Regions from separate parts of the Bacillus safensis genome, predicted to be linked through region 1. Evidence: riboswitches for the same ligand, from Rfam matches in the RefSeq annotation. Region 1 holds a riboswitch; the other holds the start of a gene.
What was found. A riboswitch is a leader RNA that binds a small molecule or an ion and turns the genes downstream of it on or off. The one in region 1 is predicted to bind S-adenosylmethionine.

Region 1 (11,925 bases):
CGTGTCGCTTTTACGCCAGATGAAGAGATTGGCAGAGGGCCGCACAAGTTTGATGTTGATGCCTTTGGCGCTTCCTATGCGTACACAATTGACGGCGGACCGCTTGGCGAGTTGCAATATGAAAGCTTCAACGCAGCAGGCGCGAAAGTATCCATTAAAGGAAACAACGTCCACCCAGGAACAGCAAAGGACAAAATGGTCAGTGCTGCGAAAATTGGGATGCTCTTTCACAATAAACTTCCTTCTGAAGAATCTCCAGAATATACAGAAGGCTACGAAGGCTTTTTCCACCTGACGAAATTTGTAGGGGAAGTAGAAGAGGCTGAGCTGCAATATATTATCCGTGATTTTGATAAAGAGAAATTCAACAATCGCAAGGCCCTGTTTGAAAAAATAGCAAATGACTTAAAAGCCACATACGGAGAAAACAGCATCACCCTCAGCATTCAGGATCAATATTATAATATGAGAGAAAAAATTGAGCCGGTAAAACATATTGTAGACATTGCTCATGAAGCCATGGAAAATCGCTCAGTAACACCGGTCATTGAACCAATTCGCGGCGGCACAGATGGCTCCCAGCTTTCATATAAAGGTCTTCCAACGCCAAACATCTTTACCGGCGGTGAAAACTTCCACGGTAAATATGAATTTATTTCCGTTGAAAACATGGTGAAAGCAACCGAAGTTATCGTTGAAATTGCCCGTTTATTTGAAGAAAAAGCATAGACATGTTTAAAACCGTTCCTGTTCGGGAACGGTTTTTTAATAAAAGTTTACAATTTTCTGAAACTTTTATGACACTTATTCGTACTAATAGAGACAACCCCAGAAAAAATTCTTCTTGACGAGTGAAATAACTGGAAATATAATAGTTAAAAACAACCAGTATTTTAGACCTAAAATAGCAGATCGAATGAACCTTAAGAACTAAACCGTTTCTGCTGCTTATTTTCAGTTATAAACATCACTCACCCTGTCTACACTTAAAGAATAGGATGAATTGGAGGAATGTCATATGATGATTTTATTGATTATCGCTTCACTTTGCTGCTACTTACTATTCTCTTTCAAAAAAGATAACCGCACCCAAAAAAGAAAAAGCGCAGAGCTTTCGGAGTTTGAAATCTTTCGTATGCGCCGCCACTACAACGGAAAACGCCGTCACCCACTAAACGATGCACCTAAACAAGTATAAATCCAAATAAAAGAGCCTCATGAGGGGCTCTTTTTCGTTTGCATAAACAGCAAAAAACGACCAGATTCAGTGGTCGTTTTTCTTTTTATTTATATACCTTCGCAGGCACTTGAATCATAGGAATTCCAACATAATAAGGTGAAATTTCATATGGCTGGAAGACAACAGCAATTCCCTTTTTCGTGAAGTAATACTGCGTGTTGTAGTTGATTTCAATGTCGCTTTTTTTCAAGTTCGCGTAGAATTTGCTTTTATGTTTCTTTGTGTAGTTATAAATATAATCTCTTACTTTCGTACGCTTTTTCTTTGTTTTCACAACGTCTGTCAAGAACAGCTGCTTTGTTTTTTTCTTTGTTAACACATAGTTCATGCTGGAAACCATTGTGTCTCCGTGCGCTCCACCGTTATACATGTAATCATAGTTTAAGATACTCAGTTTCTTACCATTGTTAAATTTCGTTTTATACGTTCTCTCATACGTGACCTTCCCGTAGCCTTCCTTTTTCGCTTCGTCCTTTAAAAACAAGTACGTAGAATAAGAGAAGGCAATATCTTCTTTTAAATCACGATTGATGGTTTTCATATGCGCCTTGCTTAGGTTTTTCACCTGTGCATATTTGAACGTTTTTTTCTTTTTATAATAGTGTGTGCTTACTTTTGCTTTTTTTGCTTGTTTGGCATCCGCAGATCCAACTGGCGCAAACAAGGAAACAATCAGTGAGAAAATGAGCAGGCTGATCGTTAGGCCTTTTTTCATTGTCATAGTAAAAACCCCCATTTTTGTCTATTACCAGATGAGTATACCATGACAAAAGAACCAAAAGAAGTATTTTTTCCATATTATTCTTCATTTTTCCACATCGGGTTTGTTTACCGTTTTCATAAGTTCCTGTATGCTTAATGTAGAATGCTAGATGAAGTGTGGTGTTTATCATAGAAGAGAATATTTTTAGTCACATTCGGACGACGTTTCATAGTTTGTCCCCAACCCAGAAAAAGATTGCCAATTACATTTTACAAAATCCTCAGAAAGTTGTGCTTCATTCTATAAGTGCACTCGCTGCTGAATGCAGCACAAGTGAAACGACGATCTTTCGGTTTCTAAGGAAAATTGGCTATGAATCGTATCAAGTGTTTCGTGTCCATGTTGCACAGGATATTGCGACCAATACCCCTCAATCCATATACGGCGAGATCGAGGCAACCGATAGTGTCGCTGACATTAAACATAAGGTCATAGAGTTAACAACAAACTCTATTCAAGATATGAAGCATATTCTAGAGGATCATGCCGTCACGCAATTCATTGAACACATGAAACAGGCACATAAAACCGTCTTTTTTGGAGCAGGTGCGTCCAGCTTTATTGCTGGAGATGCTTATCATAAGTTCCTGCAGCTTGGTTTTGAAGTGAGCCTATGCAGTGATCCGCATATGATGAATATGATTGCAACACACGCCATGGAACACGATTTTATCGTCGCAATCTCCCATTCAGGAGAGAGCAGAGAAATTCTTGACGCCGTACAGTTTGCAAAAGAAAAAGGGGCAAAGGTTGCTTCTATCACCAGCTATCCGAAATCTGAGCTCGCAAAGCAGTCTGACTTTCATCTGCTTAGTTCTTCCAGAGAGACAACCTATCGATCGGACTCCATGATCTCCCGTATCAACCAGCTTGTGATCATTGATGTACTATACGTCGCCGCTGTTTTAGAGCTAGGATCAAATGCCATTGAAAACGTGAAACGATCTCGATTAGCTGTAGCTAAAAATAAAACATAAACGCAAAAGACCGGAGTTGATTCCGGTCTTTTTTTGTGACTTTTATCATATTTTCCGTTGACACGTTCCTATCACGTCATGTACATTAAATGAACAATAGTTTATTTCCTACTATCAAATTTAAAGGATAGTATATATACTAACAATAAGAAAAGAAAGCGCTTTTTGTAAGGGTTTTCTATATAGGAGGCAGACAACGTGACAAAGAAGATTGGATTCATTGGACTAGGTATTATGGGAAAACCTATGGCACTCAATCTATTAAAAGCTGGTCATGCTTTGACAGTTTTTGACCTAAATGAGGAAGCGGTTCGATCGTTACAAGAAGCCGGAGCAAAAGGTGCTGTTTCAGCAGCTGAGGCAGCTTCTGAAAGCGATATCATCATCACAATGCTTCCTAAAGGAGAGCATGTAGAGGCAGTCGTTTCAGGTGATCAAGGCATTTTAACGACAGCTGCACCTGGCACTGTCATCGTAGATATGAGCTCAATTTCTCCTGTCACCTCCAGGGCTTTAGCTGCTCTTGCCAAACAGCATCAGGTGGAATTTATCGATGCACCTGTCAGCGGCGGAGAACCGAAGGCAATAGACGGAACACTTGCCATCATGGCTGGCGGCGAAGAATCCATCTTTGAGCAAGTAAAGGATGTCCTGCTTGCAATGGGCACTGAAGTCGTATTAGTTGGGGCAAATGGCAGCGGGACAACAGCGAAGCTTGCCAATCAAATCATCGTCAACTTAAATATTGCGGCCATGTCCGAGGCGCTCGTTCTAGCTGCTAAATCAGGCATTGCCATTGACAAAATGTATGAAGCCATCCGCGGCGGACTGGCAGGGAGCGCTGTTCTCGATGCAAAGGTCCCTCTCATCTTAGAACGAAATTTTGAACCTGGCGGACGCATCGACATCAACTTGAAGGATTTAACCAACGTCATGGAAACGGCTCATGATATCGGTGTTCCTCTCCCGCTTTCTAGTCAGCTGCTTGAAATCTTCCACGCCCTCAAAGCGGACGGGAAATCCGGGCTTGATCATGGAGGCATCGTTCAATATTACGAAAAAATGGCTCATGTCGAAGTAAAGAAAGGATGAGATGGTCATGAAGCAAAGCACTGACATACTAAATGCCATTCCGAAAGCAGATTCAAAGGCCATTCAATCAGCATACGAACAAGCACTGAGCAGCTTTCGTCATAAAGTCATTGTATTAGACGATGATCCAACAGGGATTCAAACCGTACATGGCATCTCTGTTTTCACCGATTGGTCAGAAGAAAGCATTGAGGCTGGTTTTCTTGAAGACAGCCGCATGTTCTTTATTTTGACCAATTCACGCAGTATGACTGAGAAAGAAACTGCCGCTGCGCACAAAACAATCGCAGCAACCATTGTAAAGGTGGCTGAACGTCTTAATCAGGACTTCGTCATTGTCAGCCGAGGGGATTCTACTCTTCGCGGACACTTTCCGCTTGAAACTGAAGTACTCAAAACGACCATTGAACAGCAAAGCTCCCGCCAGTTCGATGGTGAAATCCTTCTTCCTTTTTTCCAAGAAGGTGGACGCTTTACGATCGACAATATTCATTACGTACAGGAAGGACACGAATTAATTCCTGCTGGTGACACAGAATTTGCAAGAGACCGTACATTCGGCTTTCAATCTTCTCATCTTGGAGAATGGATTGAAGAAAAGTCAGAAGGAATGTTCACAAAAGAGAACACTACCTACATTTCGTTAGCTGATCTGCGGGCTTTACGCATTGATCAAATCAAACAGCAGCTCATGAGTGTCAAGGATTTCAAAAAGGTGGTTGTAAACGCGGTGGACTATGATGATGTCAAAGTCTTTGTCACCGCTCTCATTGAAGCCATTCAAGCAGGACAGCAGCTGATGTTCAGAAGTGCGGCGGCGCTCACAAAAGTACTTGGCGGTATAGGGGATCAAGCCTTATTAACAAGAGATGCCTTGATCCAAGAAGAAAGCCCGCATGGTGGTCTCATTATGATCGGTTCTCATGTGAAAAAAACAACAGAACAATTAAAAGCGCTGCAACAAGATAAAGAGATAGCTTTTATTGAATTTAATACCCACCTCGTATTAGAGCCTGATGCCTTTCGCGAAGAAATTGACCGTGTCATTCAGCAAACTGAAGCACTGTTGGCAGCAGGTCAATCTGTAGCTGTTTATACAAGAAGAGAACGGCTTGATCTTGGGGATGATCGCCAAGAGGAAGAATTAAAGCTCTCTGTACAGATTAGTGATGCTGTGACAAGTATTGTCCAGCGTCTCACCATTCGTCCTAAGTATCTTATTGCCAAAGGTGGAATTACCTCCAGCGATATTGGAACAAGAGGACTTAGCGTGAAACGTGCGACCGTGGCAGGTCAAATCAAACCAGGGATCCCCGTTTGGCAAACAGGAGAAGAAAGCAAATTCCCTTTCATGTCTTATGTGATTTTCCCGGGAAATGTTGGGTCAAAGGATACGTTAAAAGAAGCTGTAGACATACTTGAAGGATAAGGCATAGGGGGTGTTTGCGCCCCTTATGCACCACAAAGGAGGAAAGATCATGTCGTTAGTGTTTATAGGACTTGGCGTTTTGTTATTGCTTTTACTCATGGTTGTCTTTAAGTTAAACGCTTTCATATCTTTGATTATTGTCTCTTTAATTGTTGCTGTGTTAGAAGGGATGACACCACTAGAAGCGATCGCTTCCGTCGAAAAAGGACTTGGCAGTACGCTCGGGCATCTCGCACTCGTTCTCGGTTTTGGTGCGATGCTTGGGAAATTGATGGCTGATTCTGGCGGAGCTCAGCGGATCGCGATGACACTCATTGACCGATTTGGCATCGGAAAAATCCAATGGGCGACGATGCTGACTGGATTTGTGATTGGAATTGCTCTATTTTATGAAACCGGATTCATTATCTTAATTCCATTAGTCTTTACGATCGCTCAGGCTGCAAGACTTCCTGTGCTGTATGTGGGGATGCCGCTCGTCGCTGCACTCATCACCACACATGGCTTCCTCCCCCCTCACCCAGGACCGACTGCCATTGCAAATGTCTTTCAGGCAAACATGGGACAAACCTTATTGGTTGGGATTATTTTAGCGATTCCTGCTGTTTTAGTAGGCGGACTTCTGTTTACGAAACTATTTAAAAAAGATCAGTTGCACGCACATATTCCAAAGAACTTATTTAATCCAAAGGAATTCACAGAAGAAGAAATGCCTAGCTTCGGCATTAGCATTTTCACCGCTGTTCTGCCTGTATTGCTTATGACATTTAGAGCATTTCTAGAAATTTTCTTCCCATCCTCTCCATTGCTGCCAACTGCTGAGTTTTTAGGCGAACCGGCGATTGCACTATTAATCTCAGTGCTGCTTGCCATCTACACGTTTGGGCTTGGAAGAGGAAAGAGCATGCAGGAAGTGATGAAGTCCATCACGGATTCTATCGGCTCTATTGCTATGATTCTATTAATTATTGCAGGCGGCGGTGCCTTTAAACAAGTGCTCATTGATAGCGGCGTCGATCAATACATTGCAGGGATCATGCAAGGAAGCACACTTTCTCCCCTGCTTCTGACTTGGCTCATTGCTGCTGTCCTTCGTGTCTCTTTAGGATCAGCCACTGTCGCCGGTCTCACGGCGGCTGGCATTTCTGCACCACTGATTGGCCTGACGGGTGTCAGCCCTGAATTAATGGTGATCGCAACAGGTGCGGGAAGTATTACATTCTCTCATGTGAATGATGCGGGTTTCTGGATTTATAAAGAATACTTTAACCTATCAATGGCTCAAACCTTTAAAACGTGGACATTGATGGTCACCGTGCTTTCACTTGTCGGACTTGCTGGTGTTCTTGTCGCTGATTTGTTCATGTAGGAAATTAAATTGTAAAAACCATTGACTTTTCCTCGAAAAGGTTGAATAATTGTGTTTATTAAGAAAATTGAATCAAAAGGTAACCTTATTAAGAGTGGTGGAGGGACTGGCCCTGTGAAACCCGGCAACCGCTGTTCCTAGGAACAGAATGGTGCTAATTCCTTAAGCAAGCAAATGCTTGTTTGAAGATAAGGCAGAGTTCTCACAGTATATGATGCTCTTCCTTATCTAAGGAAGAGCTTTTTTATTTGATTTTTTAACCTGAGGAAAGAAGGGATTCAGCATGACACAAGTACAAACCATTGGAAAGAAAACAACGAAACCGCCATTCCGCGCAGATCAAGTAGGAAGTTTACTTCGTTCAGAGCGCATCAAGGAAGCACGCAAGCAAAAAGCAGACGGTACGCTGACAGCAGAGCAGCTCCGACAAATTGAAAACGAAGAAATTACACGTATTGTAGAGAAGCAAAAAGAAATTGGGTTAGAGGTTGTCACAGATGGTGAATTCAGACGTGCATGGTGGCATTTTGACTTTCTTGAAGGACTCGATGGAGTTGAAGGATTTGAAGCAGATCAAGGCATTCAATTCCATAACACAACGACAAAAGCTAGAGGTATCAAGGTAACAGGCAAGATCGATTTTACAGATCATCCAATGCTGGAGGATTATCGTTTCCTTCACAGCATCGCTGGTGATCATACGGCTAAAATGACGATTCCAAGTCCGAATATGCTCTTTTTCCGTGGAAAGCTTGAAGAAGGAGTGTATGACAGCTTAGAGGAATTTCACCATGATGTGGCACAAGCGTATAAGAAAGCCATCCGTGCTTTTTATGATGCAGGCTGCCGCTACTTGCAGCTGGATGATACGGCATGGGCAGTGTTCTTTTCTGAAAAAGGCCATGAACAAATCAAAGCCTTTGGCCGTGAAGAAGATGAACTTCGTGAATCGTTTGCGAAGACAATCAATGAAGCTGTTGCCGACCGCCCAGAGGATTTGGTGATCACGATGCACATTTGCCGCGGTAACTTTAAATCAACTTGGGCAGCTGAAGGTGGTTACGAAGCAGCGGCAGAAACTATTTTTGCCGGCTTAGATCTTGATGGTCTCTTTTTAGAGTTTGACGACGATCGTTCTGGCGGATTTGAGCCCCTTCGATATGTGAAGAACCCAAACCTTCAAATCGTACTAGGCCTTGTCACTTCAAAATACGGAGAGCTTGAGCCAGTTGAACAGATTAAAAAACGCATTGAGGAAGCGGCTCAATATGTGGACATTAACCAAATTTGTTTGAGTCCACAATGCGGATTCGCCTCAACAGAGGAAGGCAACCTGTTAACAGAAGAGCAGCAATGGGAAAAGCTGCGTCATGTGATTGAGATTGCTGATCAAGTGTGGACTTCGTAGTCCCTCAGAGAAGAAAAAAAGACAAACCGCAGTATGGCGGTTTGTCTTTTTCTTTTATGCATCCAAATGTTCACCATTTGTCGCAATCACTTGTTCATACCAATCGAAGCTTTTCTTTTTCTTTCGATCTAATGTACCGTTTCCTTCATTATCACGGTCAACATAAATGAAGCCGTAGCGTTTTTTCATTTCAGCCGTTGATGCGCTGACAAGGTCAATTGGGCCCCAGCTTGTATAACCGATCAGGTCAACTCCGTCTGCAATCGCTTCTCTCGCCTCTAGCAAATGGCTTCTGAGGTAATCAATTCGGTAATCGTCTTGAATGGATCCGTCTTCTTCTACTTGATCGACAGCACCCAATCCATTTTCTACGATAAACAATGGCTTTTGGTAGCGGTCATACAGCTGATTCAGTGTTGTACGAAGTCCTTTCGGATCAATTTGCCAGCCCCAATCACTTGCTTCTAGATAAGGGTTTTTCACACCTTCAAATAAGTTACCGCCAGTCACTTGTCCAAGAATCTCTGGATCTGTACTTGTCACAAAGCTCATATAATAGCTGAAGCCAATATAGTCCACTGTATGGTTTCTTAAAATATCTTCGTCCCCTTCTTGGAACTCGATGTTGATGTCATTTTCAAGGAAATAACGTTTCATGTAACCTGGGTAATAACCTCTTGCCTGTACATCTGAGAAGAATAATGTTTTACGGTCTTGCTCAATTGCAGCAAACATATCTTCTGGTCTTGAGCTGTACGGATAAGTTGTCATCGCTGCAATCATACAGCCGATTTTCGCATCAGGAATGATTTCGTGTCCTGCTTTGACAGCCAAAGCACTTGCAACAAATTGGTGATGCGCTGCTTGATATTGAATGCTTTTCTCGTCATCACCCTCTTCAAATACAAGTCCGCCGCCAGTGAAAGGCGCATGTAATACAACGTTGATTTCATTGAAGGTCATCCAATATTTTACTTTGTCTTTAAAGCGGGTGAACAATGTTTTCGCGTATGTTTCATAAAGATCCACAAGCTTACGGTTTCTCCATCCGCCGTAGTTTTTCACAAGTGCGAGCGGCATTTCATAGTGAGAGATGGTGACAACTGGCTCAATTCCATGCTTATGCAGTTCATCAAATACTTTTTCATAAAAAGCGAGGCCTGCTTCATTCGGTTCCGCATCGTCGCCATTTGGGAAAATACGCGGCCAAGAAATGGATAATCTGAAGCACTTGAATCCCATTTCTGCAAAGAGTGCAATATCTTCTTTATAGCGATGGTAGAAATCGATTGCATCATGATATAAGTTAAGGTCTTTCATTGATTCATCGAATGGGTGCATAATACCATTTGGTGATACATCAGCTGTCGATAAGCCTTTTCCATCTTGATTATATGCGCCTTCAACTTGGTTGGCTGCAACAGCGCCGCCCCATAAGAAACCTTTAGGAAATGTTTTTTCTAACTTGTTCATGTTGAATACCCTCCTCTTTTTCTTCAACACTGACTGTAAGCAGTGTCTCTTTCACTGTAATCGTTCCATCTGTTTTCGCATCAACTTGTGCAAAATCGTTTGTGTTGGTGACAATAACAGGTGTGGTGACATCATAGCCTTCTTGCTGAATGCCCTCGATATCAAAATCAATGAGTACATCTCCTGCTTGAATCAGATCACCTGACTGCACATGACTTGTAAAATACTTTCCGTCAAGTTTTACCGTGTCAATCCCCACATGAATGAGAAGTTCTGTACCTTGTTCACTCTTCAAACCAATGGCATGTTTTGTGTGGAAAATGGTTTCAACCTTGCCGTTGAAAGGTGCTACAACACGCCCAGCTGTTGGTACAATGGCTGCACCTTTACCCATGATTTCATTAGAGAATGTTGCATCATTTACTTGATTGAGCGGCTTTAGTTGACCTTCAAGCGGGCTTTGTACCACTTCATTTTGAAGTGCTGCTGTGTCTTTCTTTTCTTCTGGTTTGTCTGCTTTTGTATCATCTTTCACTGGTACATCTTTGAATCCGAGAACAAGTGTCATGATCGTTGCTACGACAAAGGCGATTACTAAGCCGATGATTGAGTAGACAAATGTTGGTCCAATGAATGTTGGGAGACCTGGAAGGCCTGCTGATCCAGATATCACATATGATTTTACTTTAAAGATTGACATGAACACGCCGCCTGCTGCTGCACCAATAAGGGCTGCAAGGAACGGTTTTTTCAATCGCATGTTCACACCATACATAGCAGGTTCAGTAATACCCATTAAGGCTGTGATACTTGTAGACATCGCCAATGATTTAAATGTTTTGTTTTTTGATCTTAAGAAGACACCGAATGCTGCGCCTGCTTGTGCCATATTTGCTACAAACATCATTGGAAGAATGAAGTCAAAACCGTTTAACGTAATGTTGTTGATCATGATTGGAAGCAGTGCATAGTGCATGCCCGTAATGATCAATGGTGACATGAAGCCGCCGATCAAGAGTCCGGCCAAAAGACCTGCATGTTTGAACAATAAATCAATTCCACCTGAAAGGCCACTTCCGATAATCCCGCCAAGCGGTCCAACCGCGATGAGCATAACTGGTACAACGACTAGAAGTGTGACTGTTGGAACAAGGATGATCTTTAATGATTTCGGACTATATTTTTCTGCGAATCTTTCAACATATGAACCGAGCCAGATGGTGAGCAGAATTGGAATCACCGATGAAGAGTACACAACGGCAACCACTGGCAAGCCTAGAAATTCTGTATTTCCCGCGCCCAGTAAAGCGGTTAACTGCGGGTGCAGTGCTGCTGCTGCAATGGCAGCCGCGATATACTGATTTGTGCCAATTTTTTTGGCTACGCTTACAGCAAGCAGAATCGGTAAGAAGTAAAAGGCTCCATCTCCAATGGCTGTTAAAATCGCATACGTACTGCTTTTATCTGATATCCACTGGAATGTGAGCATCAGTGCCAAAATCCCTTTGATCATACCGGCCCCAGCGATGGCTGGAAGAATCGGTGTGAAGACACCAGAGATAAAATCGAAAAGCTTTGATATCACATTTTGCTTTGACGCTTCTTCTGTACCGCCTGACTTTACATCAGATGATAGACCTGAGTCAGCGATCATCGCTTGATAGACATTTGAGACATCATTGCCGATAATGACATGATATTGGCCTCCGCTTTGATTCACGCCCATGACGCCGTCTGTTGATTGCAGCTTCTCTTTATCTGCCTTGCTTTCATCGTATAAGTTGAAGCGAAGTCTTGTCATACAATGCGTAACTTGCTTAACATTCTTTTCACCGCCGACAAGTTCTAGCACTTCTTTTGCTGTTTGTTTGTGGTTCATTGTATTACCCTCCAATCGTTGATTTCATCTTGATATAGAAAAAACCTAAACATCCATTAATGTCCGAGAAATAGCGATTCAGACATTAATCGATATTTAGGTTTTGCCTGCTTAACCAGTAACAATCCTTCATAGCGATTGATCGTTATTTAATTTTTATAAGTCTTTAGATATAAAAAAACCTAAATCACGCCTTATCATAGATAGGGACAATGATTTAGGTTTTGCCTGCTTGACCAGTAACAATCCTAAAAGATTGTGGTTATTTAGTTTATAGTTATAAATTATCATGTTA
Region 2 (11,925 bases), 1.2 Mb from region 1:
ATCAATTGAGTGCTGTCAAGATGGAAAATGGTCAAAGGATGTCAGTGCCATTGTGTTTTTACTAGACATTCAGCCGATCATTCCAATGTCTTCTGATACAACAGGCCATCTTATCAAAGAGCTTCACCATACTTTGTTAGCCGATGTCCATTTGCTGTCGAAAAAAGCACTTCGTGCGGATGAACTGACAGATACGGATTATGCATGGATTGAAGGAGAAATGACAGGCCATCCTTGGATTGTGTATAACAAAGGACGTATAGGATTCAGCTACGATGATTACTTAGCTTATGCACCAGAACGGCAGGAATGTGTGCAGCTGTCTTGGATTGCTGTACATAGAGAGCTTGCGACATTCCATGCAGTCGACCATGAAAACTATGAGCAGGTAATTGCCAAAGAATTAGATGAAGTCACGATTCGTCAATTTCAGCGTGTGTTAAAGGATGAAGGACTGAATGCAGCTGACTATTATATGATGCCTGTTCATCAGTGGCAGTGGACACATATGATTATTCAGCATTTCCCGGAAGATTTGGCCTTGCGCCGGATTGTGTATTTGGGAGAGGGACTGGATCAATATATCCCGCAGCAGTCGATCAGAACCTTTACAAATATCTCAAACAAAGGCAAGCATCATATTAAACTGCCAATGAGTATTTTAAATACACTCGTGTACCGTGGACTCCCATCAGAACGTACGGTCATTGCCCCGCGCATTACAGCGCATATTAAAGGGATTGCCGATCAAGACTCATTTTTATCTGATGTCTGCCGCGTCATTTTACCAGGTGAGAATGCAAGTATCAATGTCGATCATCCATACTACAGCAAACTGCCTGGTGCGCCGTATCAATATCTTGAGATGCTCGGTGTCATTTTTAGAGAAAGCATTTATACGTACTTAGAAGAAGGGGAGAGCCCTGTTACACTTGCGGCACTCACTTATGAGGATCATGAAGGTGAGCCGTATATCAAGCAGCTGATTGAAAAATCAGGTCTCTCAGCAAAAGAATGGATGGCGAAGTTTTTCCATGTCGTGATGCCGCCGCTGCTGCACTTTATGTATCAATACGGCACAGTCTTTTCACCGCATGGGCAAAATACAATTCTTGTGTTAAAAAATCATCAGCCGCATCGTTTGGCGATCAAAGATTTCGTTGATGATGTGAATATAAGTGACCAGCCGCTGCCTGAATTAGCTTCATTAGAAGAAGATTTAAGAGAAGTGCTGCGCAGTGAGCCGCCAGAAGGTCTGGTGCAATTTATCTTTACAGGACTATTTATTTGCAATCTGCGTTATGTATCCAACGTATTAGACAATCACAATCTGTTAGATGAAACGACTCTTTGGCGTTTGCTTGCTGAAGAAATTCAGCAGTATCAAAATCAATTCCCGCAGCTAAAAGACCGTTTTGAATTATTTGATCTATTCCAGCCGAAGCTGACAAAGCTTTGCTTAAATCGAAATCGAATGATTGATTATGGCTATGGAGATGGAGATGACCGCCCGCATGCATCAGAGCATGGGAAGGTCACAAATGCACTCGCTCATGTTCTTTCGTCAGTTGGGGAGAAGTAATAGAAAAGCTGTAGACATCAAGTGTCTACAGCTTGTTTGTTTTTTAAGAAAATGCTTGAGAGGCAAGGAAATAGAAAAGGGCGGGATCATTCAGTTTTTCTTTCCCGCGAATCATCATAAAATGCGCTACGTTTGTTTTTGTAAATCCTGCTTCAACAAGTGTTTCATGCAGGCGTTCAGCAGTTTCTTCCTGCATATCTAAACGAATTGCGCCTGAATAAGACGAGATGAGTGATTGGATGAGCGAGAGAGCGGTTTGTTCATCGTTTGCTGTAAGCGGTCCAATCATTAGATTAGCAGGGGTTTCGATGCCAAAGGCAAATCCAGTTGTTTCATGGTGCTCATTCTTTGCAATCAGCCGGAACGATGCTCGTTCCATTCGCTTTCTTATAAAGCTTGATCGATTGGTGCCTGCACCTTTTTCGTCAAGTGCTTCAATAGACGGAAGGTCCGCTTCATCAGCAGGAGAAAGGTGAATCCCGCCTGACACACGAAAAGCCGCTGGATTCGTGGTCTGTGCTTTGTATGTATGAATGTAGCCGGCCGTTTGAAATCCGATTTTTTCGTAAACGGGCTGTCCTTGTACAGTAGCAGTTAAAACGACAGGAACGCTTTGATCGCTTCTGCGAAGCAGGGTGTCAATCATTTTCCGTGCAAGGCCTAAGCCGCGATGTGTCTCAGATACAATAACGGCACCAATTGATGCTGCTTTATCATATTGGAAAAGTCCTGCACATGAGATCACTTGTCCATCTGTTGTTGAAAAACCTGTAAAATATCCGTTTGTTAAAAGAGATGTAAGCTCATCCGCATTGTAATCAGGCCAGTCGACCTCTTTTGACAATGCGATAAGATCGGGTATGTCATCAAGTGTTAAAGTTCGTTGTACAACGTTTTCCAATACACGCAACTCCTTCTTAGCTGATTTCATCTATATGTATCGTACCATATGAAGGCATAAGAAAAAGGAAAATCCTTTTCCTCTCAGCGTGTATCAAAAAAGAACCCCCAATGACGGAGGGTCCAGTCTTAATGAACATTAAAATATCGAGCTTCAGGGTGGGAAACGACGATCGCTGAAACAGATGCTTCAGGTTCCATCATGAATCCTTCTGTGAGATGGATGCCGATTTTTTCAGGCTGAAGCAGCTTGAACAGCTTTTCTTGATCCTCAAGATTTGGACACGCTGGATAACCAAAGGAATAGCGCTGCCCTTGATATTTCGCTTGGAATCGTTTTTCCATTGTAAAATCGACTGGGTCAGGGAATCCCCATTTGTCACGAATCACTTGGTGGGTTCTTTCAGCTAATCCCTCTGCAAGCTCAAGTGCGAGAGCTTGGACAGCATGCATTTTTAAATAATCTCCTTCCTGCTTAAATTGCTGCGCGACCTCGCGTATACGCGCGCCGGCTGTGACGGCGAATAAGGCAATATAATCTTTCTCGTTTTCATCACTTTTCCGTACATAATCAGAAATGGAGCGGTACGGGAGCTTCTCCTGTCTTGGAAATTGGAACGTTTCAATGATGCGGTCAGGCTCTACGGGATCATAAATATGCAAATCATTTCCGTCTGAACTGGCAGGGAAGAATTGATACACAAATGCTGGCGCAAACCAGTTTTTCTCTCTGCCTTCGTTTAGAAGATCTGTGACAAGCTGTTTTAATTCCAATGCTTTTGGGTGCTTTTCAGCTAATAAGGTTTTGATCTTTCCCTTTAAGCCGAGATGATGACCAATAAGCATTTGTTCATTCACATAAGGCATAATATGATGCAAATCGATGTCTCTCACATAATGGCGTGCGGTATTTTCTGGCGTAAATACCGGTGCCTTCGGGAGTGCTGCGCGTTTTTCTAGAAATTCTATGACAGCTTTCGGCTGCTTTCCTTCTTTTTCCTTGAAAGGTGCCGCTGGCTCTTCTTGCGGTTTTGTTTGAAATTGAAGAGGATTCGCTTTTAACTCATTGGCTAATGATAGTCCGTCCATCGCATCTTTTGCATAAAGAACAGGTCCATCATAATGAGGCGAAATTTTCATTTTCGTAAATTTACGAGAAAGGGCAGCACCGCCGACCAAAATAGGAACAGAAATATTGGCTTTTTGTAAATCTTGAGCGGTTAGTACCATTTGCTGTGCGGATTTTACAAGTAAGCCTGATAATCCAATCATATCTGGTTTTTCCTTTTGCACAGCTTCAATCAATGTTTGAGGTGTCACCTTGATGCCGAGGTCGACCACCTGAAAGCCGTTATTGCTCAAAATGATGTCGACGAGGTTTTTCCCGATATCATGGACATCTCCTTTTACAGTCGCAAGTAGAATCTTTCCTTTCCCGCTCGCATGCTGCTTTTCCATATATTGCTCAAGAAACGAAACAGATGCTTTCATGACCTCAGCCGATTGAAGCACTTCGGCTACAATCAATTCGTTTTGATTAAAAAGACGACCAACTTCAGCCATTCCCTGCATTAACGGGCCATTGATGATATGAAGCGGCGATTCATATTGCTCCAAAGCAAGGGATAGGTCATCGACGAGACCTTCTTTCGTTCCCTCGACGACATAGAGCGCCAGCCTTTCTTCAAGTGATAAGGAGATCTTTGGTTTTTTCTCCGTTTTCTTTTTGCCGCGGTAAAATTGGGTGAATTCAGCCAGTGTTTGATCATTTGTTTCATAAAGCAAGGTTTCAGCTAGTTTGATTTCTTCCTTTGGAATGGAAGCGAAGCGTTCAAGCTTTTCTGTATTGACAATGGCATAGTCAAGCCCTGCTTGCACGCAGTGATACAAATAAACGGCATTTAAAATTTCTCTGCCAACAGGCGGAAGTCCGAAAGATACGTTGCTGATGCCTAAAATGGTGAGGCACTCAGGCAGGGTTTCCTTAATCATTTTAATGCCTTTGATCGTTTCTTCAGCGGCGCCAATATATTGCTCGTCTCCAGTGCCTACGGGAAAGACAAGCGGATCAAAAATGATGTCACTTGCGGGAATACCATACTTCTTCGTTAGCAGATCGTGAGAACGTACAGCAATTTCAAGTTTTCGTTCTGCTGTCACCGCCATTCCTATTTCATCAATCGTGCCAACAACAAGTGCACCGCCATATAGCTTCACAAGAGGAAGAATCTCTTCAAAGCGTTCCTCGCCATCCTCAAGGTTGATGGAATTGATGATGGCTTTCCCTTGAGAGTAGGTGAGTGCCTTTTCAATCACGTGTTTATCCGTTGAATCAATGACAAAAGGGGCTTTCACCTTTTTCATGGCTTCTTGTAAAAAGCCTTCCATGTCTGCTGCCTCATCACGGTCTGGATCGGCGAGACACACATCAACGACGTGAGCGCCATTTTTCACTTGAGCACGAGCAATTTCTGCTGCTTCTTCAAACTTTTGTTCCGCAATGAGCCGTTTGAATTTGCGAGAACCAATGACATTGGTCCGTTCGCCTACAAAAAGAGGACGCATCGAATCCTCATAAATAAGAGGCTCAATTCCTGATACGGTATGCTGCGGTGATTCGCGGTTGATATGACGCGGCTGAAGCGTGCGTACTTCATCTGACAATGCTTGAATATGCGCAGGTGTAGTCCCGCAGCAGCCGCCGACAATATTTAACCAGCCTTCCTTAGCAAAGGCGGCGATTTTTTTAGCAAGAGAGGCAGGGGATTCGTGATATTGGCCTTCTTCATCTGGGAGACCAGCATTCGGATAGCAGCTCACCGCTGACTTTGCAATGGAGGAGAGCGTGCGGATGTGGTCTGTCATAAATTCTGGACCAGTCGCACAGTTAAGGCCCACACTGATTGGTTTCATATGCTCAAGAGAAATATAAAAGGCTTCAATATCCTGACCAGCAAGGGTGGTGCCCATCGGTTCAATCGTTCCTGATACCATGAGTGGTAATTGGATGCCCGTTTGCTGAAAGGCTTCCTGAATCCCTTTGAATCCAGCTTTTACATTCAGCATATCTTGGCTTGTTTCTAAAAGAAGGGCATCACACTTTCCGTCAATCAGAGCGCGGGCCTGCTCTTCATAATTTCTGACGAGCTCACTGAAGGTTGTGCCGCCTGTTACAGATAATGTTTTCGTTGTCGGGCCCATTGCGCCTACAACAAAACGAGGCTTTTCTGGTGTGGAGAAACGGTCAGCTTCTGCCTTTGCCAGCTGCGCAGCTCGAACATTGAGTTCATAGGCAAGGTGCCCAAGCCCATATTCGTCAAGGACGAGCTTTGTCGCGCCGAACGTATTTGTTTCAATGAGGTCAGCACTTGCTTCAAGGTACTCCCTATGGATCTTAGAGATGATGTGAGGGGCTGTCACATTCAAATACTCGTTACAGCCCTCATACTCTTCTCCGCCAAAGTCCTCTGCTGTCAGGTTGGCGTTTTGAATCATTGTGCCCATTGCCCCATCAAGGACGAGGATGCGTTTTTTGAGCTGTTCAGTGATAGGTGACATGGACGTTAGACTCCTTTTCTTTCTGATGGATGTAGGTGGTCAGTTCTGCTGTTAAATCTGATCGAAGGAAAGGAGTAATTAAATAAATGCCATTAAACAATTCGCAGGCTGTATCTAATAAAGAGCGGGCAATCGCTAAGCCTTCTGCTCGCTGCTTTTCTTTATCCTCGCCAGCTTTGGCCATAATGTCACGAATAGAATCAGATAATTTGATGCCTGGAATTTCGTGATGAATAAACTCTGCATTTCGGCTGCTTGTTAACGGCATAATGCCGATATAAATCGGTTTATCCAAGTGGCGGCTTTCCTCATGAATTTTCACAAGCTGTTCCTCAGAATAAACAGGCTGTGAAATAAAATAATCAGCACCGTATTCGATTTTTTTCTCAAGACGTTTCACCGCTTTATCAATATGGCGCACATTTGGGTTAAACGCGCCAGCCACTGAAAAATTGGTCTTTTTGCCAAGGGGCTTTCCTGAGAAAGAAAGGCCTTCGTTAAACTGTTTGATGAGACGAATCAAATCAAAGGAGGTTAAATCATACACAGATGTTGCACCTGGGAAGTCTCCAATTTTAGATGGATCGCCTGTGATCGCTAAAATATCGGTTAATCCAAGGGTGTCGAGCCCCATTAAATGAGATTGAAGCCCAATCAAATTACGGTCGCGGCATGTGATATGAACAAGAGAACGCATATCGAGCTGCTGCTTTAATAATGCGCCGCAAGCGACATTGCTAATGCGCGGAGTCGCAAGAGAATTATCGGCTAACGTCAATGCATCAATGCCAGCATTCTTTAATTCATTTGCAGCAACGAGAAATTTTTCGAAGTTCAGCTTCTTCGGCGGATCAAGCTCTACGATAATCGATCGTTTTTTCACAGCCAGCTCATCAAGACCTGGCTCAGTGCGCTGATCTTGGATGGAAATGATTTCTTCTTTTAACACCTTCACTTCTTTTTCAGTGATCGGTGCTAAATCTTTGACCGCTTCAGCCATTGCGCTAATATGCTGAGGTGTTGTTCCGCAGCAGCCTCCGATAATACGTGCGCCCTGATTTCTAAATTCAAGTGCACTTTTTCGGAAATAATCGTTATCGGTATCATAGACGAGTCTGCCTGCTTCAAGTGAGGGGAGACTGCTGTTAGGATAGACAGATAAATGCGAATTTTCCAAAAGTGGAACGCCTTCAAGTGCCTGAATCATGTGATAAGGGCCCAGCCTGCAGTTGATGCCGACAACATCTGCACCAAGAGATGATAACTCAGATAAACCATCCTTCAGCGGGGTACCATCCTGCAAAACGCCTTGTTCATGCATTGAGACGTTCATGACAATCGGAAGAGTCGTTTCTTTGCGGGCAATTTGGAGAACAGCCTTCGCTTCTTCTATATCATAATATGTTTCAAGCAATAATCCGTCAGGCTCTTCATTTAATAGGATGTACAGCTGCTCTCTAAAGCTTCGTTTGATTTCTTCTATAGAGTAAGCATTTTTGTTAAACGTTCGAATGCCGCCAATTGTTCCGAGTACATAAGCAGAGCCTGCGGCTGCTTTTGCAATTTGTACCGCTTTTGTATTGATGCGTTTCGTTTCTTCCTCTAAGCCGTAGCGGGATAGTTTAATATAATTCGCACCGTATGTGTTCGTTTGGATGATGTCAGCGCCTGCCTGCACATATGCTTCGTGCACGCGTTTCACTTCATCCTCTTTCGATAAATTTAATTCTTCAAAGCAGCGGTCAATGCCGTAAGAGTATAAAAGTGTTCCCATCGCTCCGTCAGCTATCAGTACGCGGTTTTGTAAGTCTTGTAATAGGCCCATTGTATTCCTCCTTATTTCTATGTAACAAAAAAAGCCTTCTGATAAGAAGAAGACTTTTTGGCTGTATCGTAATTCTTCTCCTTATCTTCCAAGCAGTTGCTTGCTGGATTTAGCACCTTGGTCATAGAAAATAGATTTCTACTACACCGGTTGCTGAGGCTTCACAGGGCCAGTCCCTCTGCCTCTCTTGATAAGAAAGCAATATGAACATGTCAATGAATTGAACTTCCATCAACTGTAACGAAAAATGCAGAAATAATCAATGGAAAATTTGAAATTTATCGAAAATTTATAAATTGGACATCAATCGGCAAATCGGCCTTGCGCATAAGAGAAATCACCTCTTGTAAATCATCTTTATTTTTCCCTGTCACACGCACTTGGTCATCCTGAAATTGTGATTTCACTTTGATGCCTGACTGCTTGATAAGCGCGTTGATCTTTTTGGCGTTGTCTTGATCAATCCCGCTGATCAGCTTCGCACGCTGGCGTACTGTACCGCCTAGGGCATGCTCAGTTTTTCCGTAATCGATGTTTTTAGTTGGAACATTTCGTTTGATCAGCTTTGTCACAAGCACATCTTTTAACTGCTCAAGTTTGAAGTCATCATCAGAAATGAGGACAAGCTCTTCTTTTTCGAGAGAAATATCACTTTTACTTCCTTTAAAATCATAACGGTTTTTAATTTCTTTCAGTGCTGCTTGAACAGCGTTTTGCACTTCAGGCAGTTCAACTTTCGATACAATGTCAAATGAGCTTTCTTTTGCCATCACACATGACCTCCAAGTTTAGATATTGCGTCTATTTTATCATGCAAATAGCAGAAGAAGAAAACTTTATCAAAGAGTAAAGCCGCCAGCCGTATAAATCGTGTCCAGTTTGTCCACTTTAGCTAACAGAACTAGAGATGTTCATGCAGGAAGAAGTATAGTAGAATAGAGTGAATCAAAAGATGAACGAACGCTCTTTTATGGGCAGATAGGAAGGAAGAGAACATGAGACCAGGTGAGCAACTGACCTTGCAAATAGAGAATGAAATGGAATACGGCTACTTTTTGACAGACGGTGAAGATTCGGTCCTCTTACACCGCAGTGAAATGACAGAAGATATTGGTGACCGAGATGAAGTAGAGGTCTACTTATATGTAGATCATGAAGAAAGACTCGCTGCTACGATGAAAATACCTACAATTAACGCACATACATACGACTGGGTAGAAGTCGTGGACGTGGTAGAAGACATGGGCGCATTTGTTGATGTTGGGCTGTCAAAGGATGCACTTGTTGCAACAGAACACCTCCCGCCTTTTGAGGAAGCATGGCCGAAAAAAGGAGACAAACTCTACTGTATGCTGAAAGTCACAAGCTACGGCAGAATGTTCGCAAAACCAGCCACAGAAGACGTGATCAGTGAATTGTTCACAGAGGCACCAGAAACCTTAATGAACAAAGAAATCACTGGAACAATCTATCGTTTAATTGCGACAGGTTCTTTTATGCTGACAGATACAGGCGTGCGTGGGTTTATTCACCGCACGGAACGAAAGGAAGAGCCACGATTAGGATCGACCGTGACAGGACGCGTCATTGCAGTGAAAGAGGACGGAACGGTGAACGTTTCTCTGCTTCCTAGAAAACAGGATGCACTATCTGTCGATGCAGAAGAAATTTTAACCTATATGAGAACAAGAAACGGCGCCATGCCTTATGGGGACAAAAGTGATCCAGAGGATATCCGCGAAAGATTTCAAATGAGCAAGGCAGCCTTTAAACGAGCACTAGGTCATCTCATGAAAAATGATTTAGTTTACCAAAAAGAAGGCTGGACATACGAGAAAAAGTGAGCATTTGCTCACTTTTTTATTTTTGTCTTAAATAATGGATTTTTTCTGTGAAAAAAGTCATGAAAAACCTTCACTAATCATTGAAACAACGCCTCTCAAATCCGATAAAAAAGGAGTAAGGATGATAAAAGGAGTGTGTTTTTGGATGAAAGTGAAGATTTCATTACTTCTGATGGCAGCCATGCTTATGGTGCTCGCCGCATGCGGTAATCAACAGGAGGGGGCGCCAAAATCAACTGCGAAGCATATTGGCGTTATGCTCACAGATGATGGTCTTGGTGATCAATCATTTAACGATTCATCATTTAAAGGATTAGAAAAAGCACGTGATGAGCTTGGCATTGAATTTGATTATAGAGAAATTGCAGAAACTGATACATATGAAAAAGGGCTGACAGAACTCGTAAAAGATGGAAATGATCTTGTCATTGGTGTAGGTTTCAGTATGCAAGAAGACCTGGAAAAAGTCGCAAAGAAATATCCGAAGAAGCAGTTCCTTTTGATCGATGCTGTATCTGAGCTGAAAAATGTGACCTCTGTGACGTTTAAAGAAGAGCAAGGCAGCTATTTAGCGGGAGCACTTGCTGCAATGACAACGAAAAGCGATGTCATTGGATTTGTTGGCGGTGTTGACGCAGATGTCATTCATCGTTTTGAAAAAGGATTTCAAAAAGGCGCCAAATCAGTCAATCCGAAAATCAAGATATTATCCACCTATGCCGGTACGTTTAGTGATGCAGGCAAGGGTAGTAAAATAGCCAAAGACATGATCAAAAAGAAAGCAGACGTTTTATATGCGGCAGCCGGTTATACAGGTGTCGGTGTATTAAAAGAAGCGCAGGCGCAGGGTAAATATGCCATTGGTGTAGACAGCGATCAGTACTATACTGCTGAAAAAGCGGTCATTTCGTCTATGGTGAAAAAAGTCGATGAAGTGGTCTATCAATTCAGTGAACAGCTCGTCAAGAACAATCAAATGAAAAGCGGACATGTTGTCTATGACTTAAGCAATGATGGAATCGATATGGCAAAAATCCGGATCCTGAAAAATGCTGAGACACTGACCAAAAAATTAAATGGTCTGAAGCAGACGCTTCTAAAAGAAGAGGGGGACGCATCATGAGCTTACGCGTCAAAATTTTACTTAACTCACTTATTTCACTTCTTTTAGCAGTTGGCGTCATCGCCTTTATCATTGTCAGCATGACAAAGATCCAATCATCAAATGAGACAGATGTGCAAACCTTATTAAACGTACAAAAAACGAAGGCAAGCTTTGAAAGTGTCGAGCAAGCCATGACCAATTATTCGATGACACTCTCAGATGAACAGCTAGAGATCGTTCAAAACGATATTTCTACAGCAAAAAAGCAGCTGCAAACGCTAAACAAACATGCAGGAAATATGAACAAAGAGGCATTAACAAGGTTAAATTCAAAATTTGACACGTGGACCAAGGAAGCAAACAACGCCATTGGTGAAAAAAACGCATCGGATGCAAGACGTGTGGCAGCAAGAATTGATGGCGTTTTAAACGATGTGCATACGATGAATAAAAGGGCAGAAGAAGCGTATAAACAAAATCTAGAGGCTGCAGCAGACAATGTCCAATGGATTATCACAAGTGCACTCGTCTCAGCACTCACACTGATTGTCATTGCTGTCTTTTTGAATATTGGATTAACGCGATCCATCGTGACACCCATCAAATCACTATCCTACAGAGCAAAGCAGATCGCAGAAGGCAATCTTGCTGTGGAGCGGATGGATATTCAGCGCAAGGATGAAATCGGCGGCTTGAATGAATCCTTTAATCAAATGACAGATCAGCTGATTAGTCTGATTAAAGAAATCAGCAATGTCTCAAGCCGAGTAGAGACATTCTCGATCCACCTGAATGATGAAAACAAAAAGATGATGGAGTCTGCGAATCAAGTATCTGTTTCGACAGACGAAATGGCCAATGGGTCACAAGCGATTTCAGAAGATCTCCAGCACGGCGTCAGCTTGATTGAGAAAATGGACCAGCATGGACGTAAAAATTCAGAACGCTCGCAAACGGTCATCCGCAGTACAGAGGATGCCATCGAAGCCGTAGAAAGCGGAAAGCACACGTTAACAGAAACAAAAACAGCGATTGAAAAAAATACACATGCCACGAGACAAATCGAAGAATCAGCAGGAGAATTTACGCAATACGCCAGCGGAATCTCGGC

Region 2: another riboswitch for S-adenosylmethionine. It lies ahead of AAYR28_RS05265 (bifunctional homocysteine S-methyltransferase/methylenetetrahydrofolate reductase); the one in region 1 lies ahead of AAYR28_RS18065 (5-methyltetrahydropteroyltriglutamate--homocysteine S-methyltransferase).

The regions. Positions count from the first base shown of each region.
Region 1 covers NZ_CP154909.1:3,498,890-3,510,814, forward strand. The annotation lists gene pepT (peptidase T) at 1-729, shown strand, start outside; gene AAYR28_RS18035 (hypothetical protein) at 1,019-1,198, shown strand; gene AAYR28_RS18040 (DUF3298 and DUF4163 domain-containing protein) at 1,284-1,961, opposite strand; gene AAYR28_RS18045 (MurR/RpiR family transcriptional regulator) at 2,123-2,980, shown strand; gene garR (2-hydroxy-3-oxopropionate reductase) at 3,179-4,072, shown strand; gene AAYR28_RS18055 (four-carbon acid sugar kinase family protein) at 4,080-5,501, shown strand; gene AAYR28_RS18060 (gluconate:H+ symporter) at 5,551-6,870, shown strand; SAM riboswitch class I at 6,953-7,065, shown strand; gene AAYR28_RS18065 (5-methyltetrahydropteroyltriglutamate--homocysteine S-methyltransferase) at 7,154-8,278, shown strand; gene AAYR28_RS18070 (glycoside hydrolase family 1 protein) at 8,333-9,751, opposite strand; gene AAYR28_RS18075 (beta-glucoside-specific PTS transporter subunit IIABC) at 9,723-11,630, opposite strand.
Region 2 covers NZ_CP154909.1:1,045,877-1,057,801, forward strand. The annotation lists gene AAYR28_RS05250 (IucA/IucC family protein) at 1-1,582, shown strand, start outside; gene AAYR28_RS05255 (GNAT family N-acetyltransferase) at 1,626-2,483, opposite strand; gene metH (methionine synthase) at 2,612-6,040, opposite strand; gene AAYR28_RS05265 (bifunctional homocysteine S-methyltransferase/methylenetetrahydrofolate reductase) at 6,024-7,865, opposite strand; SAM riboswitch class I at 7,944-8,062, opposite strand; gene AAYR28_RS05270 (YajQ family cyclic di-GMP-binding protein) at 8,144-8,635, opposite strand; gene AAYR28_RS05275 (CvfB family protein) at 8,861-9,709, shown strand; gene AAYR28_RS05280 (BMP family lipoprotein) at 9,855-10,832, shown strand; gene AAYR28_RS05285 (methyl-accepting chemotaxis protein) at 10,829-11,925, shown strand, end outside.